3 regions of the Breoghania sp. L-A4 genome follow, and region 1 is predicted to be linked to each of the others. Evidence: predicted binding sites of a transcription regulator. Region 1 holds the regulator's gene; each other region holds the start of a gene.
The links. Region 1 encodes PhoB, which activates phosphate uptake and scavenging genes when phosphate is short. Its sites were predicted from a motif close to TGTCATNNANCTGTCAT; they were not measured.
Positions count from the first base shown of each region.

Region 1 (7,446 bases):
GCTTGGCCGGTTTATCGCGATGCGGCGTGTCAACGGCAATGCACGGCTCCTGCATTCCCGCGAAGGCTACTATGGCGCCTACGCCATGCTGTGGACCGCGCTGCCGGGTATTGCGATGCTTGCCGCCTGGCTTGTGATCTCGCCGATCGTGGTTCACCAGGCCGTTCGCGACAGTTTTCCCGAAGCGGTGAAATCGACGGAATCGGAATCGACGCAGCGTCTGTCCATGGGCATGGTCGAATCGATCGCCCGCGGCCTGCGGCTGCTCAACGAGACCGAGACAACCCGCATCAGGGCGGGTTTTTCGGCAGTGCGTCCGATGCTGGCAGACAAGGGTGTGCCTCTCGCCGGCGACGGCGAGGACTACATGATCGTCTCGGCGGTCAAGCTCAACGCGCTGTCTGACGTCAGTCAGATGTGGATGTCGATCGTCGTGATTGCGCTCTCCGGACTGGGCATGGCCTACAGCCTGTGGCGCATCCGGCCGGCTGTGCGCGCCCGCAACACGGTTGAACGCGCGATCCTCGTCGCGCTGATTTCCGCCTCCGCGATCGCCATCCTGACCACCATCGGCATCGTGCTGTCGATGCTGTCGGAAACCATTCAGTTCTTCTCCTCGGTGCCGCCGATGGAGTTCTTCTTCGGAACCGTATGGGATCCCCGCTTCGCCGCAACCGTTGGCACCACCTCGACGGACGGCCAGTTCGGTCTGATCCCCTTGCTCGCCGGCACGATTTACATCGCCGTGGTCGCCATGTTGTTCGCGGTGCCCATCGGGCTTTTCGCCGCCACCTACATGGCCGAATACGCAGGCTCGAAGTTCCGCGCGACGGCCAAGCCTCTGATCGAGGTGCTGGCCGGCATCCCCACCATCGTCTATGGCTTCTTCGCCCTGGTGACGGTCGGGCCGCTGCTGCGCGATCTCAGCGCCGAGCTCAACGGTCTGGTGACGGGCAACGTCTCAAGCTTCATTCAGGCGCAGAGCGTGCTGACGGCGGGTGTCGTCATGGGCATCATGCTGATCCCCTTCGTCTCGTCGCTGTCGGATGACATCATCACCGCGGTCCCGCGCTCCATGCGGGACGGATCTCTGGGGCTGGGAGCCACGCGCTCGGAGACCATGCGCCGGGTGATCCTGCCGGCGGCACTGCCCGGCATCGTCGGCGCGCTGCTGCTCACCGCGTCGCGCGCCGTCGGCGAGACCATGATCGTGGTGCTGGCCGCCGGGGTGGCGGCCCGCCTGTCGATCAATCCCTTCGAGCCGATGACGACCGTGACCGTCAAGATCGTCAACCAGTTGACCGGCGATCTGGAATTCGACACACCCCAGACGCTGGTCGCCTTCGCTCTGGGCCTGACGCTCTTCGTCATGACGCTGGGGCTGAACATCTATGCGCTGTACATCGTGCGCAAATACCGGGAGCAGTACGAATGACGGACATGGCCGCGATGGACGCGACTCCCGCGCAGCGCAAGCCGTGGCGCGACATCGGCATCAAGCGCCGTTACGCCGCCGAACGCCGCTTCAAGGCCTATGGTCTGGCCGCCGTTCTCATCGGCCTGGGGTTCCTGGCGACGCTGATGTATACGGTCGTCTCGAAGGGCTACACCGCCTTTCAGCAGACGGAAATGGAGCTCACGATCCATTTCGACAAGTCGGTGATCGATCCGCGCGACAAACGCGTGAGTGATCCCAAGGTGCTGCTGATGGCCAACTATCCGGCGCTTGTTGTGCAGGCGCTGGCCCGTGAACTCGGCGTGGATCCCAAGGACCGCACGATCTCGCGGCGCCTGTCGGGCATGATCTCCGGCGGTGCCCGCACGCAGTTGCGCGACATGGTGCTCGAAAATCCCTCGATCATCGGGCAGACGCGCACACTGTGGATTCTCGCCAACGCGGATGTCGATTCCGCCTTCAAGGGCCAGTTCGACCTCTCGGTCGACGAGTCGCGGCGCAAGGTGGATGATCTTCAGGTCGCCTGGATGAACAAGCTCGCCGATGAGGGAACCCTTCAGAAGCGGTTCAACTCCGGCATCTTCTTCAACGGCGCATCAAGCCGGCCCGAGATGGCCGGAATGGGCGTTGCGATGATCGGTTCGTTCTACATGATGATGATCGTTCTGGTTCTGGCCCTGCCGATCGGCGTCGCCGCCTCGATCTATCTGGAGGAATTCGCGCCGAAGAACCGCTGGACCGACCTGATCGAGGTCAACATCAACAACCTCGCGGCGGTGCCCTCGATCGTCTACGGCCTGCTCGGTCTGGCGGTGTTCATCAATTTCGCCGGTCTGCCGCGCTCGGCTCCGCTGGTCGGCGGCCTGGTGCTGACGCTGATGACCCTGCCGACGATCATCATCGCCACGCGCGCCGCGCTGAAGGCTGTGCCGCCGTCGATCCGCGCCGCCGCCCTGGGGATCGGCGCCTCCAAGATGCAGATGGTGTTTCACCATGTGCTGCCGCTGGCCGCCCCCGGCGTGCTGACCGGCACGATTATCGGGCTGGCGCAGGCGCTCGGCGAGACGGCGCCGCTGCTGCTGATCGGCATGGTGGCCTTCGTCGCGGACTATCCGGGATCTCCGCTTCAGCCCGCCACCGCCTTGCCGGTGCAGATCTTCATGTGGGCCAACGAGGCGGAGCGCGCCTTCGTCGAGCGCACATCGGGCGCGATCATCATTCTGTTGATGTTCCTTGCGGTCATGAACATTACCGCCATCCTGTTGAGGCGCCGGTTCGAGCGCAGATGGTAAACCGCGGTCGCCCGCCGGTGGTCCGGCGCGCGAACCGACAATGCGACGTGCCTGGCCGTTCGACACGCGGACGTAGACGGGCACCGGGGCATGAAGGAGTGATTTGGTGAACAAGATGATGGAAACGGTCCCCGGGACGATCGTGGACCCGCAGATCGTGACTCCGGTCGTGAAGATGCGCGGCACCGATGTCTGCGTCTTCTACGGCGACAAGCAAGCGCTGTTCGACGTCAATCTGGACGTGCGCGAAAACGAGGTCACGGCGCTGATCGGTCCGTCCGGTTGCGGCAAGTCGACGTTCCTGCGCTGTCTTAACCGCATGAACGACACCATTGAGGGCTGTCGCGTAACCGGCAAGATCACCCTGCAGGGCGAGGACGTCTACGATCCCAAGATCGACGTCGTCGAGCTGCGCGCCAGCGTCGGCATGGTGTTCCAGAAGCCCAACCCGTTCCCCAAGTCGATCTTCGAGAACGTCGCCTACGGTCCGCGAATCCATGGCCTCGCGCGCACCAAGACGGAAATGGAAGAGATTGTGGTCACCAGCCTGCGCAAGGCGGGCCTGTTCGAGGAGGTCAAGGACCGGCTCGACGAGCCGGGCACGGGCCTGTCCGGCGGCCAGCAGCAGCGCCTGTGCATCGCGCGCGCCATCGCGGTGAGCCCGGAGGTGATCCTGATGGACGAGCCGTGCTCGGCGCTCGACCCGATCGCCACGGCACGCGTGGAGGAGCTGATCGACGAATTGCGCGAGAACTACACGATCGTCATCGTGACGCACTCGATGCAGCAGGCCGCGCGCGTGTCGCAGCGCACGGCGTTTTTCCATCTGGGCACCCTGGTGGAGGAAGGTCCGACGGACGATATCTTCACCAACCCGCAGGACAAGCGGACCCAGGACTACATCACCGGCCGTTTCGGCTGATTTTTCGCCCGCACCAGGCGCGGGATACGGGAGCAATCCATGTCGGAGCATATTGTATCGGCCTACGATCAGGAGCTGAAAGCGCTGACGGGCCAGATCGCCGAAATGGGCGGATTGGCGGAAAACATCGTCGCGGATGCGATCACCACCCTGGTGCGGATGGACGGTGAACTGGCGCAGCAGGTGATCCTGAGCGACCGGCGCCTCGATCTGCTGCAGCAGCAGATCGAGGAGCAGGCCGTCCTTCTGATCGCCCGCCGCCAGCCGGTCGCCCAGGATCTGCGCGTGATCGTCTCCGCGTTGCGCACGTGCAACGAACTGGAGCGCGTCGGAGACCTGGCCAAGAACATCGCCAAGCGGGTGATCGCCATCGGCGGCCAGTTCCATTCCAAGCAGCTGGCGCTCGGCGTCGAGCACATGGCGGAACTGGCGCTGGCGCAGCTCAAGAGCGTGCTCGACGCCTACATGCAGCGCGATATCGAGACCGCCGCGATCGTGCGTCAGCGCGACGACGAGATCGACACGCTCTATACGTCTCTATTTCGCGAGTTGCTGACCTACATGATGGAAGATCCGCGCAATATCTCCTTGTGCGCCCATCTTCTGTTCTGCGCCAAGAACATTGAGCGTATCGGTGATCACGCGACCAATATTGCCGAAAACGTCCACTACATCGTCACTGGCGAACAGCTTGCCGACGATCGTCCGCGCACCGACGAGCTGTCTCTGGCGGACAATCCGGCGGAAGGCTAGGGCGCGGACCGCGGCCGCAATGAACGCCGACGCAGCGAGGATGTCATCCCCGGAAGGGGCATCCACTGCCGGCGGGCATTCGGCGCGGCGGAAATGTAGCCAGCTATCGAAGTGAAACAATCAGGAGCGATTGGGAATGCCGAAGGTTCTGGTCGTTGAGGATGAAGAGCCGCTCAGGTTGCTTCTTCAGTATAACCTTGAATCCGAGGGATATACCGTCGAGACGAGTGCACGGGGTGACGAGGCGGAGCTGCGTTTGCGTGAAACCCAGCCGGATCTGCTGTTGCTTGACTGGATGCTGCCCGGCCTGTCCGGCATCGAGTTGTGCCGCCGGCTGAGGGCGCGCGAGGAAACCGAACGGCTGCCGGTGATCATGCTCACGGCGCGCGGCGAGGAGGCTGAGCGTATCCGGGGCCTGTCGACGGGCGCCGATGATTATGTCGTCAAACCGTTCTCGATCCCCGAACTGATGGCGCGGGTGCGGGCGATCCTGCGCCGCTCCAAGCCGGAAGTGGTCTCGAGCCTGTTGCGCTCCGGCGATATCGAGCTGGATCGCGAGACCCACCGGGTGCACCGCGCCTCGCGTGAGATCCATCTGGGGCCGACCGAGTTCCGGCTGCTGGAGTATCTGATGCAGGCGCCCGGCCGGGTGTTTTCCCGCGAGCAGCTGCTCGACGGGGTCTGGGGCCACGATGTCTATGTCGACGAGCGAACGGTCGACGTGCATGTCGGGCGGCTGCGCAAGGCGATCAACAAGGGACGCGCCAAGGATCCGATCCGCACCGTGCGCGGTTCCGGCTATGCCTTTAACGATCAGTTCGCATCGGGCTGACGCTCGGGCTGGAAGCCGCTGCTGGAAACAAAATGGCCGGCCTTTGTGGGGCCGGCCTTTTCATTGCATCGGACCTTCACCTCAGGTGTCGGTCACTGACCTTGATTGCGTCGGTAGAGTGCGCCCGTGTCAGGCGCGTGCGGCGGCGCGCTTGTGACGGCGCTCGTTCGCCGGCTGATAGGCGATGCGGCAGTGGTGGGCGCAATAGGGCGCACCGGAATCCGACTGCCGGCCACAGAAGTAGAAATCGTCGGTCGACGGATCGCCGATCGGCCACTTGCAGGTGCGCTCGTTGAGCTGCAGGATCGAGGCGCGTTCCTCGACCGGGATTACCAGCTCATGCACCGGCGCCGGCTTGGTTTCGATTGCCTCGGCCGGGGCTTCCTCGATCTTCAGCGCGGTCGCGCCGACGCTCCGAGGCTGCGATGCGGTGGGACGTGCGGGCGTCGCCGGGGCGGCACGCGGCCGGCGCGGTTTCGCAGCCGTGTTCGTGGATTTTGCCCGGCCCGACAGCCCAAGCCGGTGAACCTTGCCAATCACAGCATTGCGGGTAACACCGCCAAGCTCCGCCGCAATCTGGCTGGCGCTGAGACCTTCGGCCCACAATTTTTTGAGGAGGTCGACGCGTTCTGTTGTCCAAGACATAAGTTTTCAACTCCACCGGTTCGCCGCTATGCACCGGCAATACATGGCCTGCGGGCCGTCACCGACGCCCGTATCTGTTAACGAGTTGTATACGAACGGGGTCTGCAACACGATATGTCGTATCTGATAGACACAACCATACAATATCACGTGTCTGCCAGGCAACCCTCGCACATGCGAAGAGGGCTGTAATCCGTAGTTTTCCCCAGAATTGAGCGGCTGTATTCCGCCGTTTTCAGGGCATGCTGCGCGGCGCGGCCAAGCATTGACACGATACCATCCCCGCAGTGTATATAGAGACCCTCCGACGTGCCGCCATCCTTGGCGGCACGCTTTGTTTTTGGCCTGTGTTTCTTGGGAAAAGTCGATGAGCGCCTCAGCGCTGTTTGACACTTACGCGCGCAGCAAACTGACCTTCGTCAGGGGCGAGGGCTGCTGGCTCGAAACCTCCGATGGTCAGCGCTACCTGGATTTTGCCGCCGGCATCGCGGTGAACTCGCTTGGGCATGCGCATCCGCATCTGGTCAGCGCCCTGCAGGAGCAGGCGGCGCGCCTGTGGCATGTCTCCAACCTCTACACCGTCGCGGGTCAGGAAACGCTTGGCGCGCGCCTGTGCGCGGCAAGCTTCGCCGAGAAGGTGTTCTTCACGAATTCCGGCGCCGAGGCGATGGAAATGTCCATCAAGACGGCCCGCCGCTACCAGTTCGCCGAAGGCGCGCCCGAGCGCTATGGCATCATTACCTTTGAAGGCGCGTTCCACGGACGCACCATCGCCACCATCGCGGCCGGCGGACAGGCGAAATATCTCGAGGGTTTTGGTCCCAAGGCGCCGGGCTTCACGCAGGTTCCGCTCGAGGACATGGATGCGCTGAAGGCGGCCATTACCGATGAGACGGCGGCGATCCTGATCGAGCCGATCCAGGGCGAGGGCGGTATCCGCCCGGTCTCGCATGGCTTTCTGCGCGAATTGCGCAGACTGTGCGACGACAAGGGCCTTATGCTGATCTTCGACGAGATCCAGACCGGTCTGGGCCGCACGGGCAAGCTTTTCGCGCATGAATGGTCGGGCGTCACGCCCGATATCATGGGCATCGCCAAGGGTCTTGGCGGCGGCTTCCCCGTTGGCGCCTGTCTGGCGACGGTCGAGGCCGCATCGGGAATGACCGCCGGGACCCACGGCACGACGTTTGGCGGCAATCCGCTGGCCATGGCCGTGGGCAACGCGGTTCTCGACGTGATCCTGGAAGAGGGCTTTCTGGACCGCGTCAGCCGGCTTGGACTGGCGCTGAAGCAGAAGATCGCCGGTGTGATCGACGCGCATCCCGACGTCTTCGAACTGGTGCGCGGCGAGGGGCTGATGCTGGGTATTCGCTGCCGGATGCCGGCGGGCGAGATCGTCGTCAAGGCGCGGGAGTTGGGCTTGCTGACCGTTCCGGCCGGCGACAACGTGGTGCGTCTGCTGCCGCCGCTGACCGTCAGCGACGATGAAATCGACATGGCCGCCCAGCGGCTGGATCAGGCCGCGACCGCGCTTGAAGCGACCGCG
Region 1 covers NZ_CP031841.1:1,191,787-1,199,232, forward strand. Annotated here, with positions in the region: gene pstC (phosphate ABC transporter permease subunit PstC) at 1-1,435, shown strand, start outside; gene pstA (phosphate ABC transporter permease PstA) at 1,432-2,748, shown strand; gene pstB (phosphate ABC transporter ATP-binding protein PstB) at 2,924-3,670, shown strand; gene phoU (phosphate signaling complex protein PhoU) at 3,710-4,423, shown strand; gene phoB (phosphate regulon transcriptional regulator PhoB) at 4,560-5,255, shown strand; gene D1F64_RS05590 (GcrA family cell cycle regulator) at 5,385-5,900, opposite strand; gene D1F64_RS05595 (aspartate aminotransferase family protein) at 6,268-7,446, shown strand, end outside.

Region 2 (7,446 bases), 1.7 Mb from region 1:
CGATTCCAAGGCACGACGCCCCCGGCGTCCCTCAAGCGCAGGATTTGGTGGAGGCATCCGCGCACAGCGGCGCCAGGACCGCCGGCATGGCGGGCGGCAGATCCTCCGCGATCAATCCGGGGCCGCACTGCGCGCCCGCCGCCCCGTGGCACCACACGGCCATGCAGGCCGCCTCGAACGCCGGCATGGCCTGCGCGCCGAGCCCGGCGACAAGCCCGCAGAGCACGTCGCCCGAGCCGGCGCTGGCAAGCCACGGCGGCGCGTTCTCGTTGATGGCGGCGCGTCCGTCCGGGGCGGCGATCACCGTGTCCGCGCCCTTCAAGATCACCACCGCGCCGCTGTGGCTCGCCGCCGCGCGTGCGCGCTCCAGCCGTGAAGGCAACGCCGCGAGCGACGGAAACAGCCGCGCGAACTCACCGTCATGCGGGGTCAGCACGACACGCACTGCCCTGGGTTCGAGCGCCCCCGCCGCGCGGATTGCGTCGAACAGGACGGCCGGATCATCCGAAAAGCTTGTCAGCGCATCGGCGTCCAGGACGACGAACCGCGCGCCCAGCGCGGCGTTCACGAACGCCCGCGTCCGTTCGCCAACACCGAACCCCGGACCAATCGCGACCGAGGTGACGCGCGGATCGTCCAGCATCGCGGAGAAACGCTCCGCATCCCTCACCGAGCGGATCATCACCGCCGTCAGATGGCACGCGTTGACCAGAACCGCGCCCGGCGGCGACGCCATGGTCACCAGACCCGCGCCGGCGCGCAACGCGGCCGTGGCGGCGAGACGCGCAGCCCCGGTCGCATGGGCCGGGCCGCTGGCGACGACCACATGGCCACGCTGATACTTGTGGGAAACCGCCGAGGGCGCGCGCCAGGCATGCCGCCACAGCGCGGGTGCGTTCGCATGGGTCCGCGGATCAATGCTCTCGAGAACGCCCGCGGGCGTACCGATGTCGATCACATGCTGGACACCGCACAGTCCGCGACCGGGATAGAGCAGATGCCCCGGCTTGCGGCGAAAGAAGGTCACTGTCTCGGTGGCGCGAACGGCGACACCGCGCACAGCGCCGGTCTCCCCGTCGACGCCGCTTGGAAGATCGACCGCGACGACCGACAGCCGGCTGGCGTTCAGCGCGTCGACGAGCGTTGCCACCGGGCCGGTCAGATCGCGGGCCAGCCCCGCGCCGAACAGCGCGTCGATCACAACATCGCAATCGGCAAGCAAGGACGGGTTGGCCGGGCACAGCGCCTCGCGCAAAGACGCGTCCATCGCCTCAAAGGCGCCGAGCGCGTCGCCCGCAAGCCGCGCACGGTCACCCAGAAGACCGATGCTCACCGTGTAGCCGAGAGCGTGCAGGACTCGCGCGGCGACAAATCCGTCGCCGCCGTTGTTGCCGGGGCCCGCCAGCACCAGCACCCGCGCCGGCGGCGGCCAGCGTTCAGCGAGCACGCGGGCAACACCCGTGCCCGCGGCCTCCATCAGCGCCTCTCCGCCGACACCGGCCGCGACCGCAAGACGGTCCGCCTCCGCCATCTGCGAAGGCGTCAGAAGTTCCAGCATGTCGCACGCCTCCTCGTGATTCCCCATGATCGACCTCCGGCCGCCGGCCGCAATCTTCTGGCAGGCTTGCACAAATTTCAAACGTCCGCGCATCGGGCGCGCCGGCACACGCCCACCGGCCGCACCTGCCCGAAAACCACGCCTCAAGCCCCCGAACCGGGCCCGACGACAGGATCAAAACCATCCGCCCGACGTCAGGCTGCATACAAATTAGTCAGTTTGATTATTCTTTATGCACAAATTCGGAGTTTCACGCAGACAACGCATTGCGGACCAGCCGTGTTCTGCCCTATTTTCGGGCGTTTTCGCCATCCGGGCGAATTGGCACGAAGAATGCTCCCGCTGATACGACCGTTGCATACCGTTTGTTGTAGCCCGTCCGTTGCACCAAAGGCACCGTGCGCGCCTGTTGCCCACATCAATCAACGTCGTTGGTCGCCCGGACCACCAAGGCGTACAAACCCGGAGAGAGGGAGGCGATGAAGAAGATCGAAGCGATCATCAAGCCCTTCAAGCTAGATGAAGTGAAGGAAGCGCTGCAGGAAGTTGGCCTGCAGGGCATCACCGTGACCGAAGCCAAGGGCTTCGGGCGGCAGAAAGGCCACACCGAGCTGTACCGCGGCGCGGAATATGTTGTCGACTTCCTGCCGAAGGTGAAGGTCGAGATTGTGTTGACCGACGAATTGGTCGACAAGGCCCTGGAGGCGATCCGCACCTCCGCCCAGACTGGCCGCATCGGAGACGGCAAAATCTTCGTCTCGAACATCGAGGAAGCGATCCGCATCCGCACCGGTGAGACCGGCAACGACGCGATCTAACCCGCGTTCGGCCGTTTCAGCGAGGCGCGGCCGCCGTGCGGTGGCATCGCGCTGAAACGCCAGCGTCCGGGATGGCGCCATTGTGGCCCGCCCCAGATCGATGACGCATGAACCAAGAGATCCACCTGTAGAAAATCAGGAAGATTCCCATGACTACTGCCAATGACGTCTTGAAGTTGATTAGCGAAAAGGACGTTAAATTCGTTGATCTTCGTTTCACCGATCCGCGCGGCAAGATGCAGCACGTGACGATGGACATCCTGGAAATCAACGAGGACGTTTTCGCCGACGGCGTGATGTTCGACGGCTCCTCGATCGCCGGCTGGAAGGCCATCAACGAATCCGACATGACCCTCATGCTGGATCCCGAGACGGCGCACATCGATCCGTTCTTCGCCCAGACGACGCTGGCGATCTTCTGCGACATCCTGGAGCCGTCCTCCGGCGAGGCCTACAACCGCGATCCGCGCATGACCGCCAAGAAGGTCGAGGCTGCCGTGCGCGCCTCGGGCATCGGCGACACGATCTACGTCGGTCCGGAAGCCGAATTCTTCGTCTTCGACGACGTCCGCTTCTCGGCCGAGCCCTACAACACCGGCTTCCAGCTCGATTGCTCGGAACTGCCGACCAACATGCCGACCGAATATGAAGCCGGCAACCTGGGTCACCGTCCGCGCACCAAGGGCGGCTACTTCCCCGTCCCGCCGATCGATTCCGGCCAGGACTACCGCTCCGAGATGCTCACCGTTCTCACCGAGATGGGCGTGCGCGTCGAGAAGCACCACCACGAGGTGGGCGCCGCCCAGCACGAGCTCGGCATTCGCTTCGACTCCCTGACCCGCATCGCCGACAAGATGCAGATCTACAAGTACGCGGTGCATCAGGTCGCCCATGCCTACGGCAAGACGGCCACCTTCATGCCCAAGCCGGTCTTTGGCGACAACGGCACCGGCATGCACTGCCACCTGTCGATCTGGAAGGACGGCAAGCCGGTCTTCGCCGGCAACCAGTACGCGGATCTCTCCGAAGAGTGCCTGTACTTCATCGGCGGCATCCTCAAGCACGCCAAGGCGCTGAACGCCTTCACCAACCCCTCGACCAACTCCTACAAGCGTCTAGTCCCGGGCTATGAGGCACCGGTGCTGTTGGCCTATTCGGCCCGCAACCGCTCCGCCTCCTGCCGCATCCCCTACAGCCCGTCGCCGAACGGCAAGCGCGTGGAAGTCCGGTTCCCGGATCCCTCCGCCAACCCGTACCTGTGCTTCTCGGCCCTGGTGATGGCCGGCCTCGACGGCATCAAGAACAAGATGCATCCGGGCGACGCCATGGACAAGGATCTCTACGACCTGCCGCCGGAAGAGCTGAAGGAAATCCCGACCGTCTGCGGTTCGCTGCGCGAAGCGCTGGAAAGCCTGGACGCCGATCGCGAGTTCCTCAAGACCGGCGGCGTCATGGACGACGATCAGATCGACGCCTACCTCGAGCTGAAGATGGAAGACGTGCTGCGCTACGAAATGACGCCGCACCCGATCGAGTTCGACATGTACTACTCGGTCTAATCGACTGCGTTTCGAAGGTTTCTTCGACGTTGGACGGGGCGCTTCACGGCGCCCCGTTTTTTTGTGCGCCGTGCTGCGTATCCCCGGCCCTCCCGCCGCGCTGAATAAGTGAAACTACCGTCATCGGCGTGTCATCGACGCACGCTAGCGATGGTCCCGACAGGACAGACGCGCCGTCGCGCCCTGCCGTCGCCCCGTTCACAATCCAGTTGGAGACGAACAGCATGAAGCTCTTCGCGACAGCCCTCCTCGCAAGCGCGTCCCTCGCCGCCGGCGCCGCCACCGCCCAGGACACCATCGCCCAGTCCGGCAGCGACTGGTTCAAGATGGGCCAGCAGACCCTGGCGGAGAACCTGGCCAAGCAGCCCAACACCCACCGCGCCAAGAACGTGATCCTGTTCACCGCGGACGGCAACGGCGTTGGCACCAACTACGCCATTCGCCTGTTCTCGGGTCAGAAGAAGGGCATGCTCGGCTCCGAATACGTGCAGCCGCAGGAAGCCTTCCCGCACCTGGCGCTGGTGAAGACCTACACCACCAACGGCCAGACACCCGATTCCGCGCCCACGGCGTCCGCCATGAACACCGGCGTGAAATCGAAGAACACCATGATCAACGTGGACTCGTCGGTCGCCGTCAATGACTGCGCCAACATGTCCGGCCACGAGCTGACCACCTTCTCCGAGATCGTTTCCGGTGAAGGCAAGTCGGTCGGCGTCATCTCCACGGCCCGGCTGACCCACGCGACCCCGGCCGGCGTCTACGCCAAGACGGTCAACCGCAACTGGGAAGACAATTCCAAACTGCCGGAAGACTGCACCGCGCAGAAGGACATCGCCGCCCAGCTCATCGACGCGATGAAGGCCGGAACGGTCGACGTGGCCTTCGGCGGCGGCCGCCGTCATTTCCTGCCCAAGGAGATCACCGACGGCGAAGGCAAGACCGGCAAGCGCACCGACGGCCGCAACCTTGTGGAAGAAGTCAAAGCCATGGGCGGCCAGTTCGCCTGGGACGACGCGACGTTCGCGGCGCTCAAGGACGGCGACGGGCCGGTTTTGGGACTGTTTGAAGCCTCGCACATGAAGTACGAGCACGACCGCACCGGCGAGCCGTCGCTGGCGGAAATGACCGCGGCCGCCATCAAGCGTCTGTCGGGCAACGAGAACGGCTTCTACCTGAGCATCGAAGCCGGCCGCGTCGACCACGCCAACCACGACGGCAACGCGCACCGCACGCTGACCGACGGCGTGGCGTTCGCCGACGCCATCGCGCTGGCCGACGAACTGACCAACGACGAGGACACGCTGATCATCGTCACCGCCGACCACGAGCATGCCATTGCCTTCAACGGCTATTGCGGCCGCGGCTCGCCGATCACCGGGTTGTGCTACGACATCGACGACGCGGGCGAAAAGCATCTCGACACCCCGCTTCTCGCCAAGGACGGCAAGCCCTACACGGTCATCGGCTACCTGAACGGCACCGGCTCGGTCCTCACCGAGCAGGACGACAAGAGCTTCTCCGGCACCCGTCCCGATGTCACCAACGAGCAGGCCGTCGACGCGGACTACATCCAGCAGGCGCTGATCCCGATGTCGTCGGAGACCCATTCGGGCGAAGACGTCGCGGTCTACGCCAAGGGCCCCTGGTCGCATCTGTTCGATGGCACCGTGGAACAGAACTACATCTTCCACGTGATGAACCACGCCATCAACGCCGAATAGGCGCCGGAAGACCCGCAATCCGAGGGGTCCGCCACGGCGGGCCCTTCCCGATGCGCCCATAACCAACGGAACCCTCATGGACCGCCGTCTGTTTCTGATCGCCTCAGCAAGCCTGTTTGCCGCGCCCATGGTCCGCGCCGCCGACACCCTGAAGCTGCGCGATCTCTACAACAAGGACCTGAGTTTCTCCGACTACGCCCGCGCCCATGAGCGCAAGCGCGTCTCGGTGACAGGCTACATGGCGCCGCCGCTGAAGGCGGAGACCAATTTCTTCGTCCTCACCAAGATGCCGATGGCCACCTGCCCTTCTGCGAAAGCGAGGCGGAATGGCCCGACGACATTCTCGTGATCTATAGCGCAGACTCTGTCGACGCCGTGCCCTTCAACATCCCGATTGTGGTTACCGGAACGCTGGACCTCGGAACCTGGACGGACAGGGACCTGGGTTTCGTCAGCCGCGTCCGGTTGCTGTCGGCGACATTCGAGAAACTGTAACGATGATCGATGTCGCCGGGCTCACGCTCACGTTCCGCGACAGCGCCGGCGCGACCTTCCCCGTGCTCGATATTCCGCGCCTGACGCTGGAGGCCGGTCGGCTCGTGGTGATCACCGGGCCGTCGGGATCGGGAAAATCATCGCTTCTCTACGCGCTCAGCGGCCTGCAGGCCCCGACCACGGGAACGGTAACGGCCGCCGGCTGCGATCTCTACGCGCTCGCCGAGGCCCGGCGCGACCGCTGGCGACGCGCAGCCATCGGTTTCGTGTTCCAGGATTTCCATCTGATCGAGGAACTTTCACCGCTCGCCAACGTGACGCTGCCACTGGCCTTTGGCGCGTCGCTCGCCGAACGGCGCGCAGGCAGGAAGCGGGCGCGCGGCCTGCTCGAGCAGCTCGGGGTTCCCCTGAACCGCACGAGCAGCGCCTTGCTGTCGCGCGGCGAGCGCCAGCGCACGGCGATCGCCCGCGCGCTGCTGTTCGACCCGCCCATCCTGCTGGCGGATGAGCCCACGGCCAGCCTCGATGCGGCCGCCGCGGACATCGTCTGCACCACCCTGCGCGACATGGCGCGCGGCGACGGACGGCTTGTCCTCGCCGTCAGCCACGACCCGATCCTCATTGCCGCCGCCGATACGGTCTATCGCCTCGAGCACGGCGCGCTGACACAGGGCGCCGTGCTCGAGGCTGCCGGCATGCCCGCCACGGAGCCGGCCCAATGATGAATCCCCTGCCCTCGTCTGGGCCACACTCAGACGCAATCCCGTCACCACGCTGAGCTTCATGGCGCTGATCGCGGTCGCGGTCGGCATGGGCGTGTCGATCACCGCGCAGGAACGCGCGCTGCGCAAGGGAAGCGCGCGCGCGGCCGACCGCTTCGATCTGATCATTGCCGCGCCCGGCAGCCAGACCGACGTGCTCCTGAAGACGATCTTTCTCAATTCCGGCAGCGTCGAACTGCTGTCGCCCGATGTCGTCGCCCGGGCCTACGCCGAGCCGAAAGCGGAATTCGTCGCTCCCATCGCCTTCGGCGACAGCCACAACGGCGATCCGATCGTCGGCAGCACCGGCGCATTCGCGCTGCATCTGAGCGGCGGAACGCTTTCAGAGGGCCGCGTGTTCGAGACTCATGAGGAGGCCGTCGTCGGCGCCGCCTCCCCCATGCGGATCGGCGACACATTCCAGCCCACACACGGCGAGGCTCACGGCGGTGCGCACGAAGACGAACGCCACCACGGCGCGCGCCTGACGGTCGTCGGCCGGATGAGCGCCACGGGATCGCCGTGGGACCG
Region 2 covers NZ_CP031841.1:2,899,938-2,907,383, forward strand. Annotated here, with positions in the region: gene D1F64_RS13175 (NAD(P)H-hydrate dehydratase) at 32-1,585, opposite strand; gene D1F64_RS13180 (P-II family nitrogen regulator) at 2,038-2,376, shown strand; gene D1F64_RS23410 (hypothetical protein) at 2,373-2,621, opposite strand; gene glnA (type I glutamate--ammonia ligase) at 2,526-3,935, shown strand; gene D1F64_RS13190 (alkaline phosphatase) at 4,160-5,659, shown strand; gene D1F64_RS13195 (hypothetical protein) at 5,736-6,008, shown strand; gene D1F64_RS24650 (hypothetical protein) at 6,005-6,154, shown strand; gene D1F64_RS13200 (ABC transporter ATP-binding protein) at 6,157-6,876, shown strand; gene D1F64_RS13205 (ABC transporter permease) at 6,938-7,446, shown strand, end outside.
Region 2: D1F64_RS13190 (alkaline phosphatase) is a predicted target of PhoB. The motif match lies at 4,054-4,070, and genes of this name have one in related genera.

Region 3 (7,446 bases), 1.4 Mb from region 1:
TGGCTTCAGCCGGCTGCTGGCCACGCTGACCATCCTGTTCGTCTTCGTGCTGTTGTTCGTGACCTTCCTCGTCATGCTGGTGCCGGTGCTGGGCCATCAGTTGTCGGGACTGATTACCGACATGCCTGGCTACGTGCAGCGGTTACAGGAAGTTCTGTTCGACCAGTTGGGTGACAGGCTGGGCCGGCTTACCGGCATGACGACGCAGGATCTGAAGTCATCACTGGGCAATCTGATGGGGCAGGGCGCCGGCTGGCTCGGCGACATCCTGAAGTCGCTGTGGAGCGGCGGACAGGCGCTGATTTCGCTTGTCTCGCTGATCGTGGTGACCCCGGTCGTCGCCTTCTACCTGATCCATGACTGGAACGGCATCGTGGACAAGATCGACGGCTGGTTGCCGCGCGACCACCGCGACGAGATCCTGCGGCTGGCAGGGCAGATGAACGCGGCCGTGTCGGGGTTCGTGCGCGGACAGATCAGCGTCTGCCTGCTGCTCGGCGCGTTCTATGCAATCGGGCTGGTGCTGGTCGGGTTGAACTTCGGCCTGCTGATCGGCATCGGGGCGGGGCTCGTCAGCTTCATTCCGTTCGTCGGCGCGACGCTGGGACTGGTGGTGTCGCTGGTCGTCGCCTTCGTGCAGTTCTGGCCCGATTGGACCATGGTGGCGATCGTGCTTGGGATCTTCATGGTTGGCCAGTTTCTGGAGGGTAACATCCTTCAGCCGAAGCTGGTGGGAACACGGGTCGGACTGCATCCGGTGTGGTTGATGTTCGCGCTTTTCGCCTTCGGCTACCTTTTCGGCTTCGTGGGCATGCTGATCGCCGTGCCCGCGTCGGCCGCGATCGCGGTGCTTGCCCGGTACGCCCTGGAGCGGTATCTGAACAGCGCGCTGTATCACGGTACGGCGCATGCCCGTTCCGGAACAGAGAGCGCCGAGCAATGAGCGCGAACGGTGATCCGGCCCAACTTCCCTTCGAGCTGCCGCATGAAGCGGCGCTCGGGCGCGATGATTTTCTGGTCGGGGATTCCAACCGCGCGGCGTTCGAGCTCGTCGTCAGTTGGCCGAACTGGCCGTCCGCCTATGCGCTGATCGCCGGTCCCGTGGGCGCGGGGAAAAGCCACCTGGTCTCGATCTGGCGGGAGTGTTCGCAGGCCAGCGTCGTCGCCGCCAGCGATCTCGGGCGCATCGACATCGCCGCGCTCGCACGCAGCGGCCCCGTGGCGCTTGAAGACGCCCATCAGAACGGTCTGAACCAGACGGCCCTGTTCCACCTGATGAACGCCACCCGCGAGGCGGGGCATTCGATGCTGCTGACCAGCCGCACCTGGCCGGCGTCCTGGAATCTCGATCTGCCGGATCTGGCCTCGAGGCTGCGGCTGGCGACGCCGGTGGAGGTGCGTGAGCCGGATGACGACTTGTTGCGCCGGGTGCTGGTCAAGCTGTTTGCCGATCGTCAGTTGCCGGTGGAGGCGACGGTGATCGACTTCCTGGTGGTGCGCATGGAGCGCTCGCTGGAAGCCGCCAACAGGATTGTCGCCGATCTCGACCGGGCGGCGCTTGCCGCGCGGAAGAAGATCAACCGCAAGATCGCGGCAGAGGTCTTGAGCGCGCTCGAATAGCGTGCGCGAACCAAGAAATCCGCTGGGATAACCGCGCGGCGATGAAAAGAATGTCATAATTCCGTTCTATGTATGACAATTCCACCTTTGGAGATGATGCATGGAAGACGCGACGGCCCCCGCGAACAAGACCAGTGCTCCGGCACGCGCAGAGACACGGACTGCCGCAAAGGTCCCCGAAGCCCCCGTGGACCTGCGCCAAAGCCCGGAGCGCTTTATCAATCGCGAAGTGTCGTGGCTGCAGTTCAACCATCGCGTCCTCGATGAATCGTCCAATGAACAGCACCCGCTGCTTGAGCGGCTGCGGTTCCTGTCGATTTCCGCGAACAATCTCGATGAGTTCTTCATGGTCCGCTTTGCCGGCCTGAAGGCGCAGGACCGCGCGGGCGTGCGCACCGTCAGCGACGACGGCCGCACTCCGAGCGAGCAACTTGTCAAGATCGGCGCCGCGGTGAAGACGCTGCAAAGCGAGCAGCAGGGCAGTTGGCGGTCCCTCAAGGGCAATCTGGCGTCCGAGGGCATTGTGCTGGTGGAGGCGGATGGGCTCTCCGCCAAAGACAAGGCGTGGCTCGAGACCTATTTCCTCGCCCAAATCTTTCCGGTGCTGACGCCGCTTGCGATCGATCCCGCGCATCCTTTCCCGTTCATTCCCAATCTCGGCTTCTCGCTGATCCTCGATCTGCAGAAGAAGTCGGGCCGCGCCAACATGACGGCGCTGTTGCGCATTCCCGGTCAGTTGCAGCGTTTCGTGGCGCTTCCCAACGCGGACAACCGGCGCACGCGATCGCACCGCTTCATCACCATCGAGAATACGCTCGGGTTGTTCATCACGCGGCTGTTTCCCGGCTACGAGATTCGCGGGCAGGGCGCCTTCCGGGTGATCCGCGATTCCGATCTGGAAATCTCGGAAGAGGCGGAGGATCTGGTGCGGCTGTTCGAAAGCGCGCTCAAGCAGCGTCGCCGCGGATCCGCGATCCGGCTTGAAATCGAAGCGGCCACTCCGGAGCCGCTGCGCGACTTCGTGGCGAGCGCGCTGGGCGTCGAGGAAAGCGACGTGTTCCTCACGGAGGGGCTTCTGGCGCTGAACGATCTGTCAGAGCTGGTGAAGGTCGAGCGGGATGATCTGAAGTTCCCGCCCTATACGGCGCGGTTTCCCGAGCGGGTGCGTGAGCATGGCGGCGACTGCTTCGCCGCCATCCGCGAGAAGGATTTTCTCGTTCACCATCCTTACGAATCCTTTGACGTGGTGGTTCAGTTCCTGCGCCAGGCCGCGCAGGATCCCGATGTCGTCGCGATCAAGCAGACGCTGTACCGCACGTCGAGCGACTCGCCCATCGTCAAGGCGCTTTCCGAAGCGGCCGAGTCGGGCAAGTCGGTGACGGCGCTCATTGAGTTGAAGGCCCGCTTTGACGAAGAGGCGAACATCCGGCTCGCGCGCGATCTGGAGCGCGCCGGCGTGCAGGTCGTCTATGGGTTCATCGAGTTCAAGACGCACGCAAAGCTGTCGATGGTGGTGAAGCGCGAACAGGGCAAGCTGACCAGCTACTGCCACATCGGCACCGGCAATTATCACCCGATCACCGCGCGGATTTACACCGATCTTTCGTTCTTCACCGCCGATCCGGTGATTGCCCAGGATGTGGCGAAGATCTTCAACTACATCACCGGATACGCGGAACCGGTGGCGCTGCAGAAGGTGGCGATTTCGCCGATCAGTCTGCGCGCGAGGGTTCTCGATCTGACAAAGGCCGAAATCGAGCATGCGCGCGCCGGGCGTCCGGCCCAGATCTGGATGAAGATGAACGCGCTCGTCGATGGCACGATCATCGACGCGCTTTACGACGCGAGCTGCGCGGGCGTGCAGATCGATCTGGTGATACGCGGCATCTGCTGCCTGCGGCCCGGCATTCCGGGTCTGTCGGAGAATATCCGGGTGAAATCGATCGTCGGCCGCTTTCTCGAACACAGCCGCATCTTCTGCTTCGGCAATGGCTCGGGGCTGCCGTCGGCGGACGCCAAAATTTACATCAGCTCGGCCGATATGATGCCGCGCAACCTGGACCGGCGGGTGGAAGCCGCCACGCCGATTGAAAATCCCACGGTTCACGAGCAGATTCTCGAACAGATCATGGTTGCCAACATGAAAGACAACCAGCACAGCTGGCGCGTCTTGCCCGACGGAGGCCATGAGCGCATAGTGCCGCAAAATGGCGAAGAACCATTCAACGCACACCAATACTTCATGACCTACCCATCACTGTCGGGCCGTGGCAAAGCACTCAGAAATCATTCCCCAAAGCTTTTTGGCGGACGCACAAAGAAGCACACTTGATAGCATGATGGTCTCCGACGACGCTGCTCCGGGTCGACTGCCCGGCGAGGGCGCGGTCGCCGTCATTGATATCGGGTCCAACTCCATCCGGCTTGTCGTCTATGAACGCCTGTCTCGGGCACCCACGGTGCTTTTCAACGAGAAGGTGCTCGCCGGCTTGGGCCGCGGTGTGGGCACGACGAACCGTCTTTCCGATGAGGCCGCCGACGTCGCGCTGCGGGCGCTTATGCGCTTCCGCCAGTTGTGCGACCAGATCGGCGTCGTCAAGCTGCTGATCGTGGCGACGGCCGCCGTGCGGGATGCCGAGAACGGACGGGAGTTCCTGAACCGGGTCGAGGACATCTGCGGCACGACCGTCAAGATGCTCACCGGCAAGGACGAGGCCTATCAGTCGGCGCTTGGCGTCATCGCCGGCATGTGGAAGCCGGACGGCATCGTCGGCGATCTCGGCGGCGGAAGCCTGGAGCTGGTCTCCGTCACCGGGCGCGAGATCGGCAAGGGCCTGACCTATCCGCTGGGCGGCATTCGGTTGCAGGAAGCGGCCGGCGGGTCGATCAAGAAGGCGGTCGCGCTGGTCGGCGAAGCGCTGGAAGGCGCCGACTGGCTGTCCATCGGCACGGGACGCGCGTTCTATGCGGTGGGCGGCACCTGGCGCTCCCTGGCGCGCCTTCACATGGCGCAGACCGGATATCCGCTGCATGTCATCGACCATTACTCGATCGAAGCCGATGAGGCGCTCGAGTTCTGCAAGGTGATCACCCATTCGGACATCGGCGCGCTTGACTGCATCGAGGTGGTCTCGAAGCAGCGCCGTCCCCTGCTGCCCTATGGCGCGGCCGTACTCGAGCAGGTAATCCGCCGTGTCCGGCCGAGCCGCATCGTCATGTCCGCGCTGGGCGTGCGCGAGGGGCTGCTCTACGACCAGTTGCCGGAGGAGGAAAAGATCCTCGATCCGCTGTTGACGGCCGGCCACGAATTCGCGCTGCTGCGCGCCCGTTCACCACGCCATGCGCGCGAGCTCGTGACCTGGACGGAGAATGCCTTCTCCGTGCTCGAGGTCGAGGAAACCGACGAGGAGAAGCGGCTGCGCACCACCGCCTGCCTGCTGGCCGACATCGGTTGGCGCGCGCATCCCGAATATCGCGGCGAGCAGAGCCTCAGCATCATATCGAACGCCGCCTTCACCGGCGTCGACCATCCCGGTCGGGCCTATCTCGCGCTGGCGGTCTATTACCGGCATGCGGGTCCCTTCGACGAAGCGTTGAGCCCGGGGTTCCGTGAGCTGGCGTCCCTGCGGCTCAAGGAGCGTGCGCGTACCCTGGGCGCCAGCCTGCGCGTCGCCTATCTGATCACGGGGTCCGCACCGGGCATCATCGGACGCACGGGGCTTGCGGTTGTTGACGGGACGCTGGAATTGCGGTTGCCGCCGGAGCTTGGCGCGCTGGATGGCGAGCGGCTGGCCAAGCGGTTGTCGCGGCTGGCAAAGATGTTCGGTCTGAACGCCGCGATCCGGGTTCTGTCGTAAGCAAGCGTTGCGGCGGCTATTCGGCCGCCGTCTTGGCTTGCGTTTCGGCGTCGTCGCCCAACACCCTGTCGACCGAGATGATGCGCTTTCCCTGGAAGGCGAGGGCGATTTCGCCGCGCTTGAGCTTCAATGCGTCCTTGCCGAACAGCTCGTAACGCCAGCCCGACAGCGCCGGCACGTCGGCCTTGTCGTCGGCAGCGATCTTTTCCAGATCATCAACCGTCGCGATGATCTTCGCCGCCACGCCTTCAGCCTCGGTCGTCAGCTTCAGCAGCACCTTCAGCAGATCGACCGCGGCGGCGGATCCGTCGGGCGCGGCCTTGCCGCGCGGCAGTTCCGGCAGATCTTCCTTGGGCGTTTTCAATGTCTTGCGCAGCACGGCGAGAATGTCTTCCGCCGACTTCGACCGCTCGTAGCCGCGCGGGATCGTGCGCAAGGCCGCCAGCGCCCCGGCATCCCTGGGCTGCTGCGAGGCGAGTTCATAGATGGCATCGTCCTTCAGGACCCTGCCGCGCGGCACGTCGCGGCGCTGGGCCTCGACCTCGCGCCAGGCGGCGAGATCACGCATCACGGCAAGCTCGATCGGCTTGCGCACGCGCATCTTGAGGCGCTTCCAGGCGTTTTCGGGGTGCATCTCGTAGGTCGACGGCGAGGTGAGGACTTCCATCTCCTCGCGCACCCAGTGGCTGCGGTCCTGTTCCTCGAGATTGGCCTGCAGGAACCGGTAGACGTCGCGCAGATGCGTCACGTCGGCCAGGGCGTAGGTGAGCTGCTTGTCGGTCAGCGGCCGGCGCGCCCAATCCGTGAACCGGTGGGTCTTGTCGATCCGCGCGCCGCTGACCCGGCCGACCAACTGGTCGTAGGAGATCGAATCGCCGAACCCGCAGACCATCGCGGCCACCTGGGTGTCGAACACGGGATGGGGCACGAAATTGCCCAGATGGTAGACGATCTCGATGTCCTGGCGGGCGGCGTGGAACACCTTGATCACGCCTTCGTCGCGCATCAAGGCGAAGAACGGCTCAAGATCAATGCCTTCGGCCATCGGATCGACGGTCACCGCGTCATCCGGACCCGCAAGCTGGATCAGGCACAGTTTCGGCCAGAAGGTGCTCTCGCGCATGAACTCGGTGTCCACCGTCACATATTCGTGGCGGGCAAATCCGCTGCAGGCGGTGGCGAGTTCTTCAGTGGTTGTGATTGGTTTCATGATGGTTCGCAGCTATAGCGCAGGATTTCCACCGTGTCGCCCTGTAACGGGGTATGCGGCCCGGTAGACCCGCCGAATGAGTGAAATTAAGCCGGCCGGCGCGGGCGGGACGGCGCTTTTCACGGAAAGGATGTCCATCTCGCGTCCAAACAGCGGCTCCGTCAAGGTGCAGTTGGCCATGTGCCATGACGGCGTGTGACGATTCGTGACCAATGGCCGGATCGGAAGGGTCCTCGAAAGCGTCTGCGACGAGGGTTCGTGGCGGCGTCAATCTCGGACGCGGCGCGCCATGCGGGAGGCCTCCGACACGCAGCCCGGACGGGCCCGCACCCTTGACATTGGCGGCGTGGCATGTCTTCTGCGGCGGTCATTTACCGGCGCGCGGCTGATCCAGAATTCCGGCCTGCGGCCCTTGAAAATCGCCCGAGGAATCCATGCATCGCTACCGGAGCCACACCTGCGAAGAGCTGCGCGAAACCCACGTTGGCGAGAGCATCCGCATCTCCGGATGGGTGCACCGTGTGCGCGATCACGGCGGCCTGCTGTTCATCGACCTGCGCGACGATTACGGTCTGACGCAATGCGTGGTCGACCCCGATTCCAGTGCTTTCAAGCTGGCCGAAACGGTGCGTTCCGAATGGGTCGTGCGGATCGACGGCGAGGTCAAGAAGCGCACCGACGAGACCATCAACACCAATCTGCCGACGGGCCACATCGAGGTCTTCATCCGCGAACTGGAAGTGCTCGGCGCGGCCAAGG
Region 3 covers NZ_CP031841.1:2,575,789-2,583,234, forward strand. Annotated here, with positions in the region: gene D1F64_RS11825 (AI-2E family transporter) at 1-943, shown strand, start outside; gene D1F64_RS11830 (hypothetical protein) at 940-1,620, shown strand; gene D1F64_RS11835 (RNA degradosome polyphosphate kinase) at 1,721-3,952, shown strand; gene D1F64_RS11840 (Ppx/GppA phosphatase family protein) at 3,957-5,477, shown strand; gene rnd (ribonuclease D) at 5,494-6,687, opposite strand; gene aspS (aspartate--tRNA ligase) at 7,122-7,446, shown strand, end outside.
Region 3: D1F64_RS11835 (RNA degradosome polyphosphate kinase) is a predicted target of PhoB. The motif match lies at 1,672-1,688, and genes of this name have one in related genera.